2 regions of the Paenibacillus sp. AN1007 genome follow, and region 2 is predicted to be linked to the other one. Evidence: riboswitches for the same ligand, from Rfam matches in the RefSeq annotation. Region 2 holds a riboswitch; the other holds the start of a gene.

Region 1 (11,486 bases), 2.2 Mb from region 2:
AACCGTAAAAAGCGAAAACTGATGGGACGCAAACATGTCGAAGGTCTGCAGATTGAACTGCCACCGGAAGAATGAAATAACACGAATCAGCCTAAATGGATGTATCATTTAGGCTGATTCTATAAGATGAGATCGAGCATATGATTAGCTGCTTTTACGATGAAGTCTTGATACGGTGGTATATCTAAAAACCTGGCTGCATTCGCGCATACGTCTATAACAGTATTGGTTTGATGCTTATGTCTGGTATACTGAACACATCTGATTATCGTCGTCCAGATTGAACATATGAAGGAGGGGAACAGACCATGCCTAAGCAAACGAGCGTATATAACCAACAAGGCAGCCATCAAAGTAAACCAGTCCATGTACTTGTCTGCCCACTCTGCGGGGATCGCAACGGCTGCGCCTACGCCGCTGGTAAGCCGCATTCGGAATGCTGGTGCAATCATGCTTCATTCCCAGAAGGTGTGTTTGAGCGTATTCCAGCTGAACAGCGTCGTAAATCATGCATCTGCCAGCGTTGTTTGGACAGCTTCGTTCGCGAACAGACCTAACTGTGGTGACAAACCGCTCTGTTGAAAGCCATTCGTTTTAATACAGCTGCCGCAATCATTCGCTCTTTTTCATCATATATTCATTGATCCATGATTAAATCCGTATATCTATAATTCTATATAAACAGATAATTAAGATCTGACTGCTGCGCATTTTAAACCTGTATCCCCTTACGGATCCATAATCTGTAATATCACAATCTGTGACGCTGGAATTACATCTGATGGTACTGCTTTACCGCTTCCACCAACACCGGATGTCCCTCATCCAGGGAGGTGTAGTGCTGCAGCGCAGCCGTGACACCTTTTTCCCGAATCATGCTCTGCAGCTCGACAGCCTCATGATCATCAGCCGCATTGAATCTGCACGCTGCCGCCATGGCCTTAGCCAGATAAGTCACCTCCATGCCTTCCGCATGCGCCAGAAGTGCCGGGCGGACAAGCCGGTCGTTCGGAGACAGCTTGCGGATCGGCGAGCGTCCTACACGAGTTACCTCATCGGTCAGATAAGGATTAACGAACCGCCCCAATATTTTCACAATATACTGCTCATGTTCTTCGGGGTTGAAGCCAAATCGTTTCACCAGCACGCGGCCTGTTTCCTGCAGTATCCCGTAGACAACCGATTTCACGTTTTCATCGGTAATGGCCTTTTGTATCGTATCATATCCGTTCACATAACCGATGTATGCCGCAGCGCAGTGACCCGTATTTACGGTAAACAGTTTACGCTCAATGTAGGGTTCCAGATCCTCCACATAGATAATACCATCTATAGGTTTAAAAGCAGGCGCCATCTGGGAGCGATCCACTACCCACTCATAAAAAGGCTCTACTTGAACATGCAGCGGGTCCTCATGATTCTGAATCGGCACAATCCGGTCAACGGCTGAATTCGGAAAATAAACATATTGATCGGCAAACGCCCGTGCCTGCTCATCCAGCAAAGCATATACATGATCTTTCAGCTGCGCGCTTCCACCGATCGCATTTTCACAAGCGATGATATGCAGCGGCTTTTGCACAGGACCTGCACGTCTTCTTTGCTCCAGACCTTCGGCAATGCCTGGAGCAATGCGCTTCAGCACAGTTACTCCCACTGCGGTTGTAATCAGATCAGCTTCAACCACTGTCTCAGCGACGGTCTGGAGTTCACGTCCATCAATTGCCTTTACTCCGGATACCATCTCCTGATCCTTATTCTCGTTAGCAAGCTCGACAGTATACTCACCACGCTGCTGAAGAGCATTCACCAGTTCCTGATTCACATCCGAGAACGTCACCGCATATCCGGCACGGGACAAAATCAAGCCGATAAATCCACGTCCAATATTGCCTGCACCAAAGTGTAGAGCCTTCATAACTCCATTTCACTTTCCAGAATCGTAATGACTTCTGATGCTGTTTTTGCATGACGCAGCGCTTCCATATTTTCTTCTTCGGCACAGATCACCGCAATACTCGTCAGGATCTCCATGTGTTCTCCGCCTTGAGCTGCGATACCGATCACCATATATGCTTTTTCCTCTCCAAAATCAACCCCCTGCGGGAACTGAATCACCGATATTCCGGTAGAGAGAATGAAAGCTTTGGACTCTTTCGTACCGTGAGGAATGGCGAGTCCGTTACCAACATAAGTGGATACAATCTCTTCACGCTCCAGCATTTTGTCAATATACTCTGCCGTAATATGTCCAGCATCCTTCAACATCTGTCCTGCCATGCGAATTGCCTCGTATTTATCCTGAGCCGTCGCGTTCATGATGACTTTGTCTGTTGTTAACATACTCATCTTATTGCCCTCCCATTTCATTTTTACTGCGATAAAATCCAACCAGTTCCCGAGACAGGTAGTGAATGATATCATCCCTGTTTCCCCTGCCCAGCAGCGAAACCATCTCTTCCTGCAGCAGCAGTGCGCTAATCTCGCTGAGAACCTCCAGACTTTCCTTCGACAATGCCTTTGGACCAAGCATCAGCAGTACTTCGCTCACTCCCTCCGGATCATCCATGGTCCGAAGCAGCGGTTCCTCCAGCTGGAACAGATGGATGGATGGCCTGTAGATGCTCTCACTCCGTGTATGAAACAGGGCCAGCCGAGTACCGGGGATCTTCTGACTTCCCATCGCCTCACGCACCTCAAGCAGCTTGGCAACCTCTCCTGGGTCTTTCAATACACCCGATCGATGAGCAGACGTACACATGGCAAGCACACTTTGGGCAAAATCAAGATGAGCATTGTCCAGTGCATACACCTGAAATTGACCAATAATACGCACGATTTCAAGCAGTGTCGCTTCCATGCCGTCAGAGTCCGAATAACGCTCCGCTGTCTCGTTCCTCCTGCCAGCATGCGCTTTGTGATGCTGTCGCCGTAATGTTCTTGTCTTAATAAAATGCCGGAGCCGTTCACTCTCTTCTGCAGTCAGAAGCGGACTGACCTTATAATACTGCTCTTCCTCCATTGGCAAATCGACGGTGGATAGAACAAGATCGTATTCTTCGGCTGGCATTCGAGCAGCTTCGTACCAAGAGACGCTGTCTATAATCCGGATTTCGGGAAACTCTTTGGACAGCCGGCTGGACAGCATGCGCGAGGAACCAATGCCGCTGCTGCACACGATAATCGCCCGGATTTCCTGCTTTAAAGCACGCAGCCGTTCGATCGATGCCCCAAAATGCATGACGAGAAAACCGATCTCTTCATCCGGAACATCTGCTCCGGGCCAGGCCTGCAGCACTGACTTTTTGACTTGTTCGAAAAGAAGGTCATAATCTTTGCGAATCTGCTGCAGCAGCGGATTACGAATGACCTGATGTCCCTCAAGCCTTTCCATCACAGGCACCATATGTGCAATCAATCCTTCTCGAAGTAAGCGATCCTCTTGGAAGGCATAATCTGTTCTTTCCTGCATCTGATCTATAAGTGAATGCACTCTGTCCATCAAAATCAGATCATCAATCGGCAGCAGACGCGAAGAATGAAGCAGCTGCTCCGTGTCCACCAGTAATTGATGAAAATAAGCCTGCTCCTCCTCGGAGAACGACACTTCAAGCTGCGAGGATAATACGCTGCACAAACGGGAAGCCATAAAACCAGGTACTCGCGGTTCAACCTGCTCCGCCGATTGACCAGCAGCTGCATTCATTCTTGGTCCTGACAAGGAGCGTCCTATACTAAAACCTTTACGAATGCGAACGACCGCTGCTGATAACTGGATGAGCAGCTTCATATACTGCCGTTCAGGTATCTTCTCGAGCCATTCAATATCCGGCTGCCATAAGGCATTCTCAATCGTAAGCACATCACCGTGACCAATCATGCTGAGAAGCTTCTGGTTAACAATGGAGCTGCTTTGATCAGGCTGTCTGCCAAAAAGGTCCGACTCATCCAGAACTTCTATCGCAAGTGCTGCAATGGCTCTGCGATAAATCGCTTCACTTCCGGTAATTTTGACGCCGTACCCTCGCCTTCGAACAAGCCTCAACCCTGCCTGCTGTATGCGTGACTCCAGATCATCCAGATCATTGGTGACCGTGGACACAGTCACTTTCAGATCGGAAGCTAGTGCCAGCAGCTTGACCGGCTCGGCCTCATCCAGCAGGATGCAGAGCATGAAGAGCTTACGCTCCTCCGGCGTAAATTCTATATATTCATGACCTTCCAGCTGCTGACGCAGTGTACTGAGGTCATCTGAACCGGAATCAATACGGATTCCGGTTCCCGACTTTTTTTCCAATCGCATTCCGAGCGGTTCAAGCCACTGCTCAATCATTAACAGCTCACGATGAACCGTACGGGTGCTCACTTTTACTTCAACGGCGATTTCGCCGGCTGTGACCTCATGGGGATGTTCCAGCAGGAATTCCACAATTTCACGTTGTCTTTTGGTAATACTCATGTCTCAGCCTCCGGCTCTTGGAAAACGGCTGGCCCGGTTTGAAGCTGGATTGCAGGTTGTTTCCTGCTTACTTCAAACGTTCAACAAGCGCATCGTATTCCGGGCTTTTTAGGAAGTTGTCAATGGATATATGCTCTGCATTCGGCGCAACTGTACGCGCTCGATCTGTTAATGTTTTTTGTGTAATAACAACATCTGCATCCTGTGGAATTTCACTGATCGCCGTATTGATTACGGTAACGTCGATGCCTTCGGCTTTCATCTTTTTGCGAAGAATCGAAGCCCCCATCGCACTTGAACCCATTCCGGCGTCACAGGAGAAAACAATCTTGCTCACATCCGTTTTTACAGTCGAAGCTGCTGCTGTGTCCGCTTCACGGTTACCCGATGTAATGGCCGCATTTGCTGTATTTCCTTGACTCTTCATGTCTTTCATCCGGCTGGATGCCGCATCCAGATCTTCATCCTTCTGTTTGCCCGTTTTGAGCAGCAGCGATGCGATCAGGAAGGAAACAAGGGCTGCCACGATAACCCCTGCGAGCATCGGGATGTACCCCCCTTTTGGTGTCAAAAGGAAATAAGCGATGATACTTCCCGGCGAAGGTGCCGATACCAAGCCTGCTCCTGTCAGCATAAAAGTTAATGTACCCGCTACACCTCCAGCGATGGCAGCCAAAATCAGAATCGGCCTCATCAGGATGTATGGAAAATAAATTTCGTGAATCCCGCCGAAGAAATGAATCACTACCGCACCAGGTGCAGATGACCTTGCCATGCCGCGTCCGAAGAAGCAGTATGCCAGCAAAATCCCCAGCCCCGGTCCTGGATTAGACTCCAGCATGTAAAGCACTGACTGACCTAATTCTCTGGCCTGATCCGTAGCGATCGGTGTCAGAATTCCATGGTTAATCGCATTATTCAGGAACAGCACTTTACCCGGTTCGATGATCAGATTGACCAGCGGCAGCATGCCCAGATTCATCAAACCTTGTACGCCTGCAGACAATACTTTACTGATCGCCTCCACGGCAGGTCCGATACCTAACAAAGCGATGATGCCTAAGATACCGCCGATGATTCCTGCCGAGAAATTGTTGACCAGCATTTCAAAGCCGGCTCTAATTCTGCCCTCAACCGATTTGTCGAACTTCTTGATCACCCATGCCCCGAATGGCCCCGCAATCATGGCCCCGAGAAACATTGGAATGTCACTACCCACAATTACACCGATGGTCATAATCGCCCCGACGACCCCGCCCCGTGTTCCATGCACCATTGTACCTCCGGTGTAACCGATCAAGAGCGGCAGCAAATAATTAATCATGGGGCCTACAAGCTGCTCTAATGTCTCATTTGGGAACCATCCTGTTTTAATAAACATGGCAGTAATTAATCCCCAAGCGATAAACGCTCCCATATTAGGCATGACCATGCCGCTCAGGAATCGTCCAAAACGCTGCACGCCGACACGTAACCCACCTTTGGAATTGGACGTTTGGTCCAAATTGCTCATTGGTATATCCTCCTTGAATCAAGTCGTTATTCATATGAAAGGGCTATCACTTATCCCTGCTGTAATCCTAAGCGAGAAACCTCTCCTGTTCAATCAAATGAAAGCGTACTTTCGTCATGAACAATGATGACAGCATTAGATTATGTAATCGTTTTTATTTTGGAATATCTGTTTAAACCTTTGATATGTAAGGGTTTAACTGCTAATGTTTTTGTTCATATACAGCTCACAAAGAGACATAATTGCTTCTTCTGTTACCGTTATTTCATTCTGAATCTAAGCAGCTGCTGCTGGATTCCCCTCCCGATCCACCCGAAAAAACACTAAAAAACCTGCATAAGCTGAACAGCTTACGCAGGTCTGGAGAACAACTCTTTCTATGATTATGTGATGACGTATATGTTAATAAGTACAAACAAACCAATTCAATAAAAACTCATCTTCTACTCGATGTGTTTACGGTATGCATCTGAATTCAGCAGTCCAGATAAAGCAGCGGATACATCGCCATCAACACGAATTTCAATCATCCAGCCTTCTTCATAAGGAGAGCTGTTTACCAGTTCAGGCGAGTCCTGCAGTGCTTCATTGACTGCAATAATTGTACCGCTGACTGGCGAAAACAGGTCTGACACTGTTTTTACCGATTCAATGGTACCGATGCTGTCTTCTGCTTTAACATTCGCTTCAAGATCAGGCAGTTCAACAAACACAATATCACCCAGCTGATGCTGCGCGAACTCGGTAATGCCGATACGTACGGTATCCTCCCCTACGGTCTGCACCCATTCGTGCTCTTCACTGTAAAGGAAATCACTTCTTAATTCGCTCATCGATATCCGCCTCGCTTTTCATTAATGAGTGCATGCGATCTTTGACCTTCACCTTTTCCCCAAACAACAGCGTAAGATATTTCGGATTCAAATGTCAAGATAGCTCACAATTTATTTGAAATCCTTGCCTTAACTCTTGTAACAAAGCAGCACTCTTTCTACATATAATGGTGAATATTAACATAGTAAGCGCACTCTTCTAAAATAAACGAACATTAAGTTATTCTCAATATAAAATATTCGTATTTGAAATAAATTGCATGATATTGTTCTTGACATCGCCATCAGATTCACGTTTTAATGAAAGGAGCAACTGAAGTCCATTAGAACTACGTACGAACCGCGGATGAATGTAAAGGGAGAGACTGCCTGTACGCCCGTTTCGGGGATGTACACAAAGCGGCGCCGAAGGAGTAAACCTGCCGACAAGCGGAGGTGAATCTCTCAGGCAAAAGGACTTTTACAGGACGCAACTCTGGAGAGCATCTAATCGTCCGGTATGGACGTTATGATCACCCAAGGGGAAACCTGCCTGAATACACGGCGGGGTAACTCTCAGGTACAAGGGACAGAGCCTAAGAATACAGCGTGCTATAAGGCATGCCGGTTCTTTGGCCTGTCCTTTTCCTTTTTCCCCAAAAAAGAAACACAGGAAGCAAGAATCGACTGCCTTGGCCGTTTTTTTCATAATCTATGGATCAAATACTTACGTACATTTCACGATACTCGGCCCGAATGCGGCCTATGACGAGGTGATTAGATGTCCGATTTGTTGAGAACCCCACTGTTCCCCCTATATGCGCAGTATGAAGGTGTACGCTGCATTGATTTTGGAGGCTGGGAACTGCCGGTGCAGTTCAGCGGCATTCAGAAAGAGCATGAGGCAGTGCGTGAGCGTGCCGGTCTGTTTGATGTGTCCCATATGGGCGAATTCACTGTAACCGGCGAACAGGCAGAAGCCTTTTTACAAAGCATGATGACGAATGATGTGACTGCAATTGTACCAGGTCAGGCACAGTATACCTTGATGTGTTATCCGGATGGCGGTGTCGTAGATGACCTGCTTATCTATAAACTCGCAGAGAAGCACTACATGCTGGTTGTTAATGCCTCCAATATCGACAAGGATTGGGCATGGCTGCAGGAACATATCGTTCCTGGTGTGAACATGACTAATGATTCGGAGCAAACGGCCCTGCTGGCACTTCAAGGTCCACTGTCCGCCGAGATTATAAGCAAGGTTACAGGCACAAATACAGATGCAAACTCCATTGAACCGTTCCGCTTTATCCAAAATGCCGAGGTATGCGGAGTCAAACTGCTGCTGTCACGCACTGGATATACCGGTGAAGATGGGTTTGAACTGTATGTCAAAGCTGAACAGGCTGCTGTCATCTGGAACGGGCTGATGGAAGCAGGTGCTGATTCGGGATTAATCCCGGCCGGTCTGGGCGCACGTGATACGCTGCGTTTTGAAGCCAAGCTGCCATTGTATGGTCAGGAGCTGTCTCCAACGATCTCTCCACTCGAGGCTGGTTTAGGCATGTTTGTGAAACTTGAGACCGGGCCTTTTACCGGACATGAAGCTTTGTTACAGCAGAAAAAGGACGGTCCTGCCCGCAAGCTGGTTGGCATTGAGGTGCTGGAACGCGGTATCCCGAGGCCGCACTATCCGATCTATGCCGATGGGATACAGATTGGCGAAGTCACAACCGGCACGCAGTCACCAACATTGAAGCGTAATCTCGGCCTCGCCTTGATTGACAGCAAATATGCTGTACTCGGTACACCACTGGAAATCGAGATTCGCGGCAAGAAGCTCAAAGCCGAGGTCGTCAGAACCCCTTTTCATAAACGGCCGCGTCCGTCAAAGACCCCCATCCAAGGAGCTGAACAAGCATGAGCAAGCACCGCTACATTCCCATGACTGAACAGGACCAGAGCGCGATGCTCGACACAATCGGTGTGGATACGCTCGAAGATCTGTTCAAGGATATCCCGCAAGAGATTCGTTATCAGGGCGAGCTGCCTGTCTCCTCCAAGCTGGACGAATACGCATTAACACGCCATATGTCGAAGCAGGCTGGCTCCAATGCCAACTTTGAGACACATGCCAGTTTCCTTGGCGCAGGGATTTATGACCATCACATCCCTTCTGTCATCAACCATGTCATTTCCCGATCAGAATTCTACACTGCCTATACCCCTTATCAGCCCGAGATCAGTCAAGGAGAGCTGCAGGCGATCTTTGAATTTCAATCCTATATCTGTGAGCTGACAGGCATGGCCGTGGCGAATGCCAGCATGTACGACGGTGCAACGGCATTTGCAGAAGCAGGCAATCTGGCTGCAGCAGCCACACGCCGCAAACAGCTGATCGTATCCCGCACCGTTCATCCCGAATCCCGTCAGGTACTGCAGGCTTATGCGCATGGCTTGAGCTTGGAGATTGTCGAGATTGATTATAAGGACGGTGTGACGGACTGGGATGCTCTGCAGGCAGCCATCTCGGATGATACCGCTGCAGTGATGATTCAGAGTCCCAACTTCTTCGGTGCTGTGGAAAATGTAAAAATGGCCGCCGACCTTGTGCATGCGCACAAAGGCCTGCTCGTGGTCAGCGCCAACCCGCTGTCGCTTGGTTTGCTGGAAGCTCCAGGCAAGCTGGGTGCCGACATCGTTGTAGGCGATGCGCAGCCCCTTGGGATCGCCGCTTCGCTCGGCGGACCGACTTGCGGATACTTCGCCGTGTCTCAGGCTCACATGCGCCGGATTCCCGGCCGGATCGTCGGCCAGACGACTGACCGTAACGGCAAACGCGGCTTCGTCCTGACACTGCAGGCCCGCGAGCAGCATATCCGCCGCGAAAAGGCGACATCCAACATCTGCTCGAACCAGGCGCTGCTGGCGCTCAGTGCTTCGGTCTATATGTCCACCATGGGGAGACAGGGCATGATTGATGTCGCCGATCTTAATCTGCAGAAGAGTCACTATGCACGGAATACGCTTAAAGCCATTCCAGGCGTGAACCTGACTTTTACTGCTCCTACTTTTAACGAATTCGTCATTCAGCTTCCTGAAGGGTTGGATCTGGATGCCCTCCAGCTGAAACTGCTGAAGGCCGGCTTCATCGGAGGATATGAACTGGGCCGAGAGTACCCGGAGCTTGCGGGACATATGCTCATCGCGGTTACTGAAAGACGCAGCAAAGAAGAGATTGACGAATTCGCACGTGCATTGGAGGGATCACTGTGACTCAAAATACGACCACAAAAGCAGCGGCTGACGGCGGCTTATCTGAAACGCCTAAAACAAGTCAGGCAGTGAATCATCAGAATGGCATGGACTCACAAGCTCCTGAAAGCACGGGCAGTTCCCAAGCCGTGCCGTCAACGCCATCTGACGCTCCCGAGCAGACATTGATTTTCGAGCTGAGCAGCCCTGGGCGCGTGGCTTATTCCCTGCCTGAATGTGATGTTCCCCGTCAGGAAGCTGATACGCTGATTCCCCGGGAAATGCTTCGCTCCCAAGCGGCGGCCCTGCCCGAAGTGTTTGAAGTTGACGTCATTCGTCACTACACTGCATTGTCCCGCCGCAACTTCGGGGTAGATAACGGATTTTACCCGCTCGGTTCCTGTACGATGAAATACAATCCCAAGATTAACGAAGATGTAGCACGATACAGCGGTTTTGCCAAAATACATCCGTATCAGCATGAATCCAGCCTTCAAGGTGCGCTTGAACTGCTCTATACCTTACAAAATGATCTTGCAGGTCTAACAGGTATGGATGCCGTAACGCTGCAGCCTGCTGCCGGAGCTCACGGAGAATGGACCGGGCTGATGATGATCCGGGCTTATCACGAAAGTCGCGGGGAACTGCGTACGAAAGTAATCGTACCTGACTCCTCGCATGGTACCAATCCGGCGAGTGCAGCCGTTGCCGGATTCGAAACGGTGACAATTCCTTCGCGTGCAGACGGTTTGGTCGATCTGGAAGCGCTGCGTGCAGCCGTTAGTTCGGATACCGCGGCTCTGATGCTGACGAATCCGAACACACTCGGTTTGTTCGAGAAGGATATTCAAGAGATTGCATCCATCGTGCACGAAGCTGGCGGCCTGCTGTATTATGACGGAGCCAACTCCAATGCCATAATGGGCATTACGCGTCCCGGAGATATGGGATTTGATGTTGTACATCTAAACCTGCACAAAACGATGAGCACCCCTCACGGCGGTGGCGGACCAGGCGCCGGGCCTGTCGGCGTGAAAAGCCGTCTGATCCCGTTCCTGCCTAAACCGATGGTTGTTCAGAATGAACAAGGTGTGTACGCTCTGGATTACGAAGGAGATCAATCCATCGGCCGCGTGAAAGCCTACTATGGAAACTTCGGCATTCTGGTACGTGCCTATGCCTACATTCGAACCTATGGACCGGAAGGTTTGCGCCGTGTATCCGAATGCGCCGTGCTGAATGCCAACTATATGATGGCCCGTCTGGCGCCTCACTACGAGATTCCGTATCCGGGTGTATGCAAACATGAATTTGTTATGTCAGGCCGCGGCCTGAAACAGTATGGTGTGCGCACGCTGGATGTGGCAAAGCGTCTGCTCGATTTTGGTTATCATCCGCCAACAATCTACTTCCCGCTTAATGTGGAAGAGTGTATTATGATTGAGCC
Region 2 (11,486 bases):
CTTTTGGAATTCCAAAGAAGTGATCAAGTGCAGGAGACGGAATCGATTCTGTAGAAGCGAAGCGCTCGCCTTTGTCTCGGAATGTTTACATATGAAAAATAAAATCCATAACGATTTGGAGACAACAGCGATCGGAAGAATGATCCGTAACCGAAACGCCCAGCACGGAGTACTCTTTCCCCTGCCCCTCCCTTTTGGATGGGGAATCAAATGTTTTAGAAACAGATGAGCGCTGACGCAGCGGAGGCAACGGAACGATTGTGGAAAAGCGGAGCGTTCGCCTTTATCCCCGGATATACTCCTCTAGAATATTAATCAATATATCCGGGGATAACAGCGATTGAAACAACGTCCGTTCCCGAAGCGGCTGCCAGCAATCAAAAATATGTTTCGTATTTTATCCCCATTCATATTTTTAACATTGCGTTTACAAAACATTGATTTTCAGATGACATACCGAAATTACAATGATTAAAGAGTTGATGGTGATCACACAAATTCACAAAACGCCATCACTACATTGGGGGAGGAAAACAAAACATGTTTAAAAAGTTGCCGTTTATTTTGATGACCTTAACGTTCGTACTGGTGCTTGCAGCATGCGGATCGAAAAACGACGCAGGTACGACAAATGGAGCCGCAAGCAGTGGATCAGGAGAAGGTGCTGCTGCTGAACTCAGCGGTAACATTCTGGCTGTTGGATCAACAGCACTGCAGCCTCTGGTAGAGCAAGCTGGACAAAAATTTATGGCAGTTGATGAATATAAGAACGTAATGGTTCAAGTACAAGGTGGCGGTAGTGGTACGGGCCTGACACAGGTTTCCGAAGGACAAGCCACAATCGGTAACTCTGACGTTTTTGCAGAAGAGAAGTTGAAAGACGAAGCGAAAGCTAAAGAACTGGTTGATCACCAAGTAGCAGTCGTAGCCATCGCACCCGTAAGCAACAAAGATGCAGGTGTAACGGATCTGACGAAAGAACAACTGGTTGATATTTTCTCCGGTAAAATCAAGAACTGGAAAGATGTTGGCGGTAAAGACCAAGCCATCGTCATTGTTAACCGTCCAGGCAGCTCCGGTACACGTGCAACGTTTGAGAACTTTGCGCTTGGAACGAAAGTAGAAGATATTCAAGGTTCAATTCAAGAGGATTCTTCCGGTACAGTTAAGAAACTTGTAGCTGAAACGCCAGGAGCAATTGGTTATTTGGCTCTGTCTTACCTGGATGACAGCCTGCAAGTTCTGAAATATGGTGGTGTTGAAGCTACAGTCGAGAACGTAGAAGCAGGAACATATCCGGTATGGGCTTATCAGCACATGTATACAAAAGGTGAGCCGGATGCGGCAACAAAAGCATTCCTCGACTATATGCTCAGTGATGAAATCCAACAAAAAGACGTTAAGGATCTGGGCTACATTCCGGTATCCGGCATGAAAGTAAAACGCGATGCAGCAGGTAATGTGACTCAGTAACACGCTTTGGACTTGCGCATACAGCGAAAGAGGCGGACCCATGTCCTGCCTCTTTACGCGGTTTGCTGAATAACTTTCCCATATTTTGCACTAATTCCACTATAGAAGGATGGTTGTTATGGAACAGACCGAAGGGGGAACGGTGATGAACAGCAAGTTGAAACCACGCCGGCCCTTGAGAGAGAAACATTACTGGGAAGAGTGGACGGGACGGATTTATACGTCGATATGTGTCGTGTTCCTGATCGTTGTCATGTTTTCCATTGTATATTTTGTGGCATCCAAAGGGTTATCGACCTTTTTCCAGGATGGCATCAGTCTGCGTGAATTTTTATTCGGCAAAACATGGAATCCGGCAGGTGAGCCTGCAGTATATGGTGCATTGCCGTTTATCACGGGTTCATTCACAACCACCCTGCTGGCAGCTTTAATTGCAAGTCCACTTAGTCTGTGTGCAGCACTCTTTATGACAGAGATTGTACCCGGTAAAGGTAAAAAGATTTTGCAGCCTGCGATTGAATTGCTCTCCGGTATTCCGTCTGTTGTATACGGATTTATCGGTCTGAGTGTAATCGTTCCTATGCTGCGCAGTATTTTCGGAGGAGCCGGCATCGGGATTGCAGCCGGATGTCTGGTTCTATCCGTGATGATTCTGCCTACCGTAACCAGCATTATGGCTGATGCGCTGTCAGCTCTACCCAAAGGTCTGCGTGAATCTTCTTATGCGCTCGGTGCCACACGATGGCAGACGATCTATCGCGTAATCATTCCGACAGTACTTCCCGCTTTGCTGACAGGTATTGTTCTCGGTATGGCTCGGGCGTTCGGTGAGGCTTTGGCAGTACAGATGGTTATCGGTAATGCGCCGCATGTACCGCAATCCCTGCTCGAATCCGCTTCAACATTAACAAGTGTAATCACCCTGAGTATGGGTAATACCACGATGGGTTCTGTTCATAACAATGCATTGTGGAGCATGGCGCTTGTCCTGCTGGTAATGACCTTTGTCTTTGTCATTCTGGTTCGCCTGCTTGAAAGGAGGAACCGGGTATGAGAATGAAGCCAAAAACAGCGGATAAAATTGCAACAGTTGTCATCGTAATTCTGGCTCTCTTCATTGTTGTGCTTTTGCTCGGTTTACTCGGATTTATTCTGTTCCGGGGCATTGGACAGATCAACTGGCACTTCCTGACGAGTGCACCGCAATTGCTCAAAGGCGGCGGCGGTATCGGACCGCAGCTCTTTAACTCTGTATTTTTGCTCGTTCTAACATTGATTATTACGATCCCGCTCGGCTGGGGCGGAGGTATTTATATGGCGGAATACGCCAAACCGGGGCGGATTACAAGTTTCATTCGTCTGGTTGTCGAAGTATTGTCATCCTTCCCGTCGATCGTTATCGGTTTGTTTGGACTTTTGCTGATCGTCAATACGTTTGGCCTTGGTTTCTCCCTGTTATCGGGTGCAATGGCACTGGCCATATTTAACCTGCCGCTGATGGTCCGTACGACGGAGCAGGCCTTCCGGGCTGTTCCTAAAGAGCAGAAAGAAGCAGGGCTTGCCCTAGGTTTGTCCAAATGGAAAATCATTACGTCCATCCTGCTGCCTGTGGCACTGCCGAGCTTGATCACAGGGACCATTCTGGCCTCTGGCCGGATCTTTGGTGAAGCCGCAGCGCTGATGTTTACTGCGGGTATGAGCAGTCCGCCGCTGGACTTTACGGATTGGAATCCGACAAGCCCAAGGTCACCGATTAACCCGCTGCGCCCTGCGGAAACACTAGCGGTGCATATCTGGAAAGTCAACAGTGAAGGCATTGGGCCGGATTCCAAAGAAATCGCAGCAGGTGCTTCTGCCGTGCTGGTCATTCTGGTATTGGCTTTCAATCTGAGTGCACGCTGGATCGGCCGGGTGGTTTACCGCCGGATGACAGCTTCGAAATAAGGAGGAACCCTACATGGCCATACCATTTGGTACGGAACAGTTAAGCATATATTATGGGCATTTTCAGGCCGTGAAACAGATCAGCCTGACTTTTCCCGAAGCCAGTGTAACGGCCCTGATTGGGCCGTCCGGATGCGGTAAATCAACATTTCTCCGTTCATTGAACCGGATGAATGATGAGATTGCCGGTTCACGCACGGAGGGACACATCTGGATGGATGGTAACGATCTGAATGAGCCGGGTACGGATGTGATCAAACTTCGTCAGAAGATCGGCATGGTGTGGCAGAAGCCAAACCCTTTTCATAAGTCCATTTACAACAATATCGCATTTGGCCCCCGCTATCGCGGTACGAAGAGTAAAAAGGATTTGGATGAAATTGTGGAAAAAAGCTTGCGCCGCGCCGCGCTCTGGGATGAGGTCAAGGACAGGCTGCATGAGTCAGCCTTGGCACTCTCGGGTGGTCAGCAGCAGCGTCTCTGCATCGCACGCGCGCTGTCTGTTGACCCACAGATTCTGCTGCTTGACGAGCCAGCGTCCGCTCTTGACCCGGTATCGACGGGTAAGGTCGAGGAACTGATCTCGGAGCTGAAGCAGGAGCTGCGGATCGTTATTGTCACCCATAACATGCAGCAGGCGGCACGCATCTCGGATTATACGGCTTATTTTTATCTCGGCAGTCTGGTTGAACATGGGGAAACAGAACATATCTTTACCAATCCGGACAACCGTCTGACGCAGGAATATATTATGGGTCGTTTTGGATAACATCATAAGAAGAAGACGGAACCCCTGGATCAATGCATCCGGGGGCTTTTTGTGAATTCTGAATACTTGGGATTGTTTGCCAGATGGGAGAGGCCGTGCTAGGATAAATAGAAATCAATTATGTTTATACGAGTTATGAAGAGGCATTGTGATGTGATGTACTGTTCGGGCGTCCTGAAGTTCAGGGGGCTCTTTTTTGTTTTGGGGTACGATCTAACAATTTGAGGTACGTACTGTACTGTAATTATAAAGAAAGTATAAACTTTGCGGAATCATACGTATTCTTCGCTACACTTTAGTCATGGGAGGATGAAAGTGCAATGACAGACAAGGATAACATACTGCTGGTAGAAGATGACCCGGAAATTGCCCGTATTCTGATGGACCATCTGCGCCGTGAAGGGTATGCAGTGACCTGGGCGTCAAGCGGACTGGAGAGCTGGGAAGATTTCAAAAACGGACAGTATCATCTTGTACTGCTGGATCTGATGCTGCCGGAGATGGACGGATTTACAGTGTGTAAACATGTCAGGTTAATCAGCGATGTTCCGGTATTGATCATGAGTGCTCGTACGCAGGAGGAAAGCAAGCTGAAAGGTCTCGGCCTGGGCGCGGATGATTATATTACCAAACCTTTCAGTCTGGCGGAACTTACGGCTCGGATCGAAGCCCATCTAAACAGATATCGGCGGTATCAAGGGGGCCGCTCCGGTTCTCCATCCAATTCTGTTCTTCTGCAATACAATGATGGATTGACGCTTCACCCGTTAAATCAACAGGTGAAACTGCACGGTGAGGAACTGCAGCTCACGGGAAAAGAAGGAGCACTGCTGCTTCTTCTGGCTTCACATCCAAATCGGGCTTTCACGAAAACAGAAATTTACGAACATGTGTGGGGTCAATCGGCTGAAGGAAGCTCCAGCACAGTTACCGTGCACATCAAAAGTTTGCGAGCAAAACTGGGAGACGAGCCGCACCAGCCGCGCTGGATTCAAACCGTATGGGGAAGTGGTTATCGTTTTATCGGGGAGCGGGTCGAATGAGGCTGAAATATTGGCTGATGCTTGCTTTCCTGATTGTCATGCTGCTGCCTGTGGCAGCAGGCTGGGCCTTGTTTTCCTTATACAATTATTATGAGAATCAGCGTGCAGTAGGGGAGTATGTGGAGTTGACCGAACGCCTTGCTCCGATAGAGAAGGTGCTGAATGATCCAACGCTGTACTCACTGCAATCCCCGGGGCGTAATCAAACTCTATCTGCCCTTGCCAGCGAACAGCTGAGTTTCAATCTATATCTGCCCTCTGGTATTCGGGTCTACACTTCTGGCGGAAATGCTTGGTCAACAAGTGGATATACAGTAAGAAGCTCTGAATTATATCGGAACCTGTATAACCTGCAGATGCGCCATCGCACGTTTTCGCTGAAAAAACCGGTCTGGAATCAAGGGGAACTGGCAGGAATTTATGAAATAACGATGCTGCGTCAAGCTTGGCTGGAAGGATTATCGATTCGAACAATCTGGGTGATCAGCGGGGCAGTTGTATTCTTTGTTATCTTGTACGGAACGGTGTTGTGGTTGTTATCCCGCAAGCTTTTCTTCCCTATGAAGATGTTGATGAACAGGATGGACGCGTTTGCCCGTGGAGAAAGACCGGATGAGATAAGGGGCGGCGTTCGCAGTGACGAAATGGGTATGTTGTTACAGCAATTTGATGCAATGCAGCAGACCATCAGAGAGTCTCAGATGGAAGTGGAGAAGCAGCAAAAAGAAAAAGAGATGATTGTGGCTTCTCTGTCTCATGACCTAAAGACACCTCTGATGTCGATCAGTGCTTACGCGGAAGCACTCAGTATGGATACAGGCTCCAAACGATTAGAAAGACAGGAATATAAAGAGGTTATTGCTCGAAATGTGGAGCGTATGAAACGGATGATAGGAGAGCTTGAAACGTATACAGCACTAGGTTCTGGTGATTCAGAGCTGGCTATGGTTGAGGTAGAAGGAGAAGAGTTCTTCGAAATGCTGCTTGGCAGTTACAGAGAACTTGCGGAACGTGAAAACTACAATATGCGGATGTCTGTACGTACAAGTCACGATTACCGGGTTCATCCTGAATCACTGATGCGTCTGACTGATAATCTGGTGCATAATGCGCTTCGCTACACTCCGCCCCAAGGGAGTATCGGGCTCGCTGTAATTGATTCCGAAGCGGAACTGCCCGGATGGGTCGATCCATCCCTGGGCGCGGAACTGGATGCGTACAGAACCGGAGCAGCACTGATAGTCGTGCACAATGAAGGCCCTCCTATTCCGGCAGAACAGCTCGAGCGGATTTTTGAGCCGTACGTTCAATATCACGAAGAGCAGATGGGCGGTTATGCAGGAGGCTCTGGATTAGGATTAAGCATAGCGAGAAGAATCGCATTAAAACACGGAGGGGATATACGTATGTGGTCCTCTGAACAATACGGTACTGCAGCTGCTTGCCGATTGCCGGAAAGAAGGAACCCGGATGAAACACTGGATATAATCTAAGGAAGGATGATGATTTATGATTAAAAACGGATGGAAGTTGATAGGGGCAGTCTTGATCGCAGGTTCACTATTTGCAGGTTGTGCAGAAAAGGAGCTGCTTGGTATGTCAGGGGATGACATGATTGAAAAAATTATTACTGCCGAGTCGGAGCCGGCGTCCTACTATGCAGAAGGTGTGTTAAAGATGTGGACGGATGAGAAGATTACGAACACCATAAAGGTGAAGGAATGGGTAGATGGAAAAACAGGACAGCAGCGGGTTGAGACAGATGATAATGGAAATGTAAGCTCTGCTGTTCATAACGGATCAGAGGTTCTGATCTATGAGAAAGAGGCAAAAACTGCATTTTCAATGGATTCATCCGCGTTCCAGCAGGAGCCTAACCAAACCCAGAAGCAGATGCTGGTAGATCAGCTGGAGCGGATGCGTGATACGCATAACGTGAAGATGCTGGGTCAAGAGAAGCTTCAAGGTCAAGAGGTGGTCCATATTGAACTAACGCCGAAGGACGAGAATTCACTGTCCATTTCGTCCGAGTATTGGATAAACCCCAAAAAGTGGATGATTGTCAAAGCGACCAGTACGTATGGGGATACCAGATCAGAAGTTCTGTATGACCGGATTGATTACAATCCCGAGTTCACGGACGAAACGTTCAAGCTGGACATTCCGGCAGATGTGGAAGTGAAAAAAATGAATGATGTGATGAATAACAAAGAGGTATCTCTCGAAGAGGCAGAGAAGGCCGTTGGAGGGGCTTTCCTGCAGTACGTTGGTCAAGATATGGAATTGTCCAGAATTGAGCTGACTTCGTCCATGGGTGAGCACGGCCGGGATGAGGTGACGTTATACTATGTGAAAGATAACAAGCCGGAGATCAGTATGACTGTATTCACAGCACCAGAGGAAAACGTAGATGAGAACCTGCTGCCAGAGGAAAAGAAGGTAAGTATTCGCGATACGGAAGGTTCGTATATGTCTATCATCCGCAACTTGTCATGGAGTGAGAAGGGCATGCGTTACTCGATCATGGGTGAGAATGATTCATGGACAGTGGAGAAACTGCAGGCATGGGCAGAAGCTCTTCAGATTCCGAAAGCAAAGTAAGTCGTATTCCGGGTATGAAAGATATGGAACAAGCATCGAACAATCCTAATGAAAAGCGCATATAATATAGAGAAAAATGAAGTGCTTTGAGATTACGTCACTTTTGTTGACATATGCAGTGCGTCATATTACTCTGTATATGATTGAATGAATGCCAACACTTGAAATTTCGTAATGAAATAAAAGAATACAGCGAATGATAACGAGCGGGAGAGACCTGAGCGGGCTGATTCAATATGTTACCAATCGATATGCTGCATACAGCAGATGCCGAAACTGGAATGTATAGGCAGGCTTAAGGCACCGAAGGAGCAAGCGATTATGCACCCGGCATAATCGTTAATCTCTCAGGTAAATGTACCATCGTTGGACGCAGCTCTGGAGAGTGCGCGAAAGAAGCGCCACCCAAGGGGTATATGATTCTTCAGCCGGCGAACAGACGTGTACTGGAATGTACTTGATCCTGTTCTGCCCGGTGCTGTGATCATGAAACTCTCAGGTATCAAGGACAGAGAGAGGGCTAACGGCCTTCTTCTGTCCTTTTTTATTGTCATCATTCAGTAGATCAAGGAACATAGTGGCGGGTATTGTCTGAATGACGATGACGAAACCAATTGGAGGGTTATAAGGTGCGATTTAAAGATGTTTTTTCAATTATCGGTCCGTCGATGACAGGGCCATCCAGTTCACATACAGCCGGTGCCGCAAGACTGGGCCGAATTGCGTGTCAATGGTTGGGCTGTACGCCAGAACGTGCAAGGCTTACCCTGTATGGTTCATTTGCAGATACCTACCAAGGGCACGGGACTGATCTCGCACTGATCGGGGGCCTGCTCGATTATGCTACAGATGATCCTCGCATTCCCGATGCAGAGCAGTATGCGGCTGAAGCGGGTATGGAGGTAGAATTCTACACGAGTGGTCTGCCGGCTCCTCATCCGAACACGGTCAAAATTGAACTATGGCACGGTGATCGGGAATGCTCTTTAAAGGGGGCTTCCATTGGTGGAGGCAGTGTATCTGTACATGCATTGAACGACTTTCGTGTACAGATCAGCGGGGAGTTTCCGACACTGGTCCTGCGTCATGCGGATAAGGCAGGAGTGCTCGCATCTGTGACATCAACGATCAGCTCCTCCGGCGTGAATATCGGATACATGCAGGTGGACCGGAAGGCGCGCGATGGTGAAGCTTTAACGGCGATGGAAATGGATGCACCTCCGAGTGAAGAGGTTTTGAAGAAACTCCGTTCACTGGATCATGTGCTGGATATTCGTGTGATTGATCTGAAGAGAGGGGTTGACCCGAATGCGATTTAAACATTTGCATGAGTTAAACTCAATCTGCACAGCGGAGTCCAAAACGATTGCGCAGCTGATGATTGAAGAGCAGGTGCAGGAGACGAACACACCGGAAGCAGACGTGGTGAAGCAGATGTCGGAGTACTATCAGGTAATGAAGGAAGCCGTTCGCAAAGGTCTTACAGAAGATACAACCTCGCGCAGTGGACTGACAGGTGGAGACGGGAAAAAGATGGCCGAATATATTCGCCAAGGGGAAACATGTTCTGGTGATGCCTCTGCCCTTGCTATGGCTTATGCATTGTGCGTATCTGAAGTGAATGCTTCAATGGGACGTATCGTGGCTACGCCAACGGCGGGATCTTGCGGTATCATTCCGGGGGTGTTCATCAGTTCGCAGGAGCGTTTCGGCTGGACTGATGAACACTTGGTGAATGGACTGTTCTGTGCCGGAGCCATCGGATATGTGATTGCCAACAATTCATTTATTTCCGGTGCGGAAGGCGGCTGTCAGGCAGAGGTTGGTTCTGCGATTGGCATGGCTGCCGGTGCGATGGTGGAGCTGAGAGGCGGTAAACCGGAGCAGGTCGTGCATGCCGTTGGATTGGCTTTAAAAAATACATTGGGCCTCATCTGTGATCCCGTAGCCGGGCTTGTTGAAATTCCGTGCATCGTTCGTAACGGACTTGGAGCCGTTACGGCACTGGCTGCGGCTGACATGGCGCTCGCTGGTGTTCGCAGTGCCATCCCGTCTGATGAAGTTATCGATGTCATGCTGGAGGTGGGCAGCGCTATGCCAAGCCGTCATCGCGAGACAGCGCAGGGCGGGCTGGCCCAGACACCAACGGGTCGTAAAATGATGGAGAAGCTGGCTAAACCCAAGGCGAAGCGTGCAGAATCTGAAGAGACAGCTGGTACGGCACATAAGGCGTCAGAAACATCAGAAACCGCTTCTGAGTAAGATCACCAATACGTTTAAAGGTCATTGATCGATAAGATGTGTCCGAATCGTGCCTGACTATAGGCAGCCGCGTGAACAGCCGATGAACGATCAGCTGTTCACCTTTGTTTGATTGAAATTAAACATTTCAATACCTTATAATCCGAGAAAGCGTGCCGGACCCTGAAAGTTCAGGATCCCGCACGCTTTCTTGGAGTTGGCGATCAAACGTGTACAGAATTCAAATGCGTGATCTGAATGATCTTACACCTGCAGGTTTTGACCTGCTCACTCTTCTAGGTATTCTCTAACTCGGTACGCATCACCGCATATCCGTAGGCAGGGAGTTCTATGGCAAGTACACCATCTTCCAGGGCAGTCCGGTGGCTGCCTTCAAACAGCTCGGTCCATGGCTGATCCCCTGCTTCCAGTTCAACGATGGCTGTTTCCTCCGAACGGTTGAACAGAATCAGAATGCGCTCCTCGTCACTTTGCCGCTCCATTACAAGCTGGCTGCCTCCTGCCTTGGCCTGCAGGAAACGAACGGTTCCCGCAGCGCGCAGTGCAGGATGAGCATGACGCAGGGCAATCAGCTTGTGATAAAAGCTAAACAGCTCCCGATCCTGCTTTGCTTCGTCCCATTCCATACATTTGCGGCATCCCGGATCATGTTCACCGTCCAGCCCGATCTCGTCACCGTAATAGATACAAGGAGCTCCCATATAACTGAACTGGAACAATGCAGCCAGCTTCATCTTGCGCTGATCACCCTCGCACAGGGTTAACAGCCGCGGAGTGTCGTGACTGTCCAGCAAATTGAATGCGACCTCGCTTGCCTGAAGCGGGTATCTTGATAACTGGCGGCCGATCGAGTTGGCAAATTGTTCAGCGTGCATTTTATCTTCAACGAAGAATCCATTCACAGCAGCGGTAAACGGATAGTTCATCGCAGCATCGAACTGGTCGCCCTGCAGCCAGGCAGAAGATTCATTCCATATTTCTCCCAGAATATAAGCATCCGGGTTGGCTGTTTTGACAACGCGGCGGAAATCCCGCCAAAAGGCATCGTCTACTTCGTCTGCTACGTCAAGACGCCAGCCGTCTGTGCCAACTTCCTTGATCCAATATTCGGCTACCTCCAGCAAATATGCCTTTACATCCGGATTCTCCGTATTCAACTTGGGCATATGTGCTTCGAATCCGAATGTCTCATAGGTTGGAATGCCATCCTTCACGTCTAACGGGAACTCGTGAATATGGAACCAGTCTTTGTATTTAGATGCGGCACCATGCTTCTGTACGTCGAGGAACGGAGCAAATGTTTTGCCGGAATGGTTAAACACGGCATCCAGCAGTATACGGATACCACGTTCATGGCACATCTTTACCAATCGTTTGATGGTATCCGCATCACC

Evidence for each region. Region 2 has a riboswitch for glycine ahead of sdaAB (L-serine ammonia-lyase, iron-sulfur-dependent subunit beta). Riboswitches for the same ligand answer to the same signal wherever they lie in the genome.
Region 1: another riboswitch for glycine. It lies ahead of gcvT (glycine cleavage system aminomethyltransferase GcvT); the one in region 2 lies ahead of sdaAB (L-serine ammonia-lyase, iron-sulfur-dependent subunit beta).

The regions. Positions count from the first base shown of each region.
Region 1 covers NZ_CP159992.1:799,740-811,225, reverse strand. The annotation lists gene ABXS70_RS03665 (DNA mismatch repair protein MutS) at 1-75, shown strand, start outside; gene ABXS70_RS03660 (cysteine-rich CWC family protein) at 309-557, shown strand; gene ABXS70_RS03655 (mannitol-1-phosphate 5-dehydrogenase) at 773-1,918, opposite strand; gene ABXS70_RS03650 (PTS sugar transporter subunit IIA) at 1,915-2,349, opposite strand; gene ABXS70_RS03645 (BglG family transcription antiterminator) at 2,351-4,459, opposite strand; gene ABXS70_RS03640 (PTS mannitol transporter subunit IICB) at 4,527-5,972, opposite strand; gene gcvH (glycine cleavage system protein GcvH) at 6,416-6,805, opposite strand; glycine riboswitch at 7,152-7,275, shown strand; gene gcvT (glycine cleavage system aminomethyltransferase GcvT) at 7,566-8,708, shown strand; gene gcvPA (aminomethyl-transferring glycine dehydrogenase subunit GcvPA) at 8,705-10,060, shown strand; gene gcvPB (aminomethyl-transferring glycine dehydrogenase subunit GcvPB) at 10,147-11,486, shown strand, end outside.
Region 2 covers NZ_CP159992.1:5,270,675-5,282,160, reverse strand. The annotation lists gene ABXS70_RS23640 (phosphate ABC transporter substrate-binding protein PstS family protein) at 541-1,473, shown strand; gene pstC (phosphate ABC transporter permease subunit PstC) at 1,619-2,527, shown strand; gene pstA (phosphate ABC transporter permease PstA) at 2,530-3,417, shown strand; gene pstB (phosphate ABC transporter ATP-binding protein PstB) at 3,431-4,186, shown strand; gene ABXS70_RS23620 (response regulator transcription factor) at 4,507-5,229, shown strand; gene ABXS70_RS23615 (HAMP domain-containing sensor histidine kinase) at 5,226-6,722, shown strand; gene ABXS70_RS23610 (sigma-E factor regulatory protein RseB domain-containing protein) at 6,739-7,830, shown strand; glycine riboswitch at 8,199-8,352, shown strand; gene sdaAB (L-serine ammonia-lyase, iron-sulfur-dependent subunit beta) at 8,460-9,149, shown strand; gene sdaAA (L-serine ammonia-lyase, iron-sulfur-dependent, subunit alpha) at 9,139-10,092, shown strand; gene ABXS70_RS23595 (alpha-glycosidase) at 10,368-11,486, opposite strand, start outside.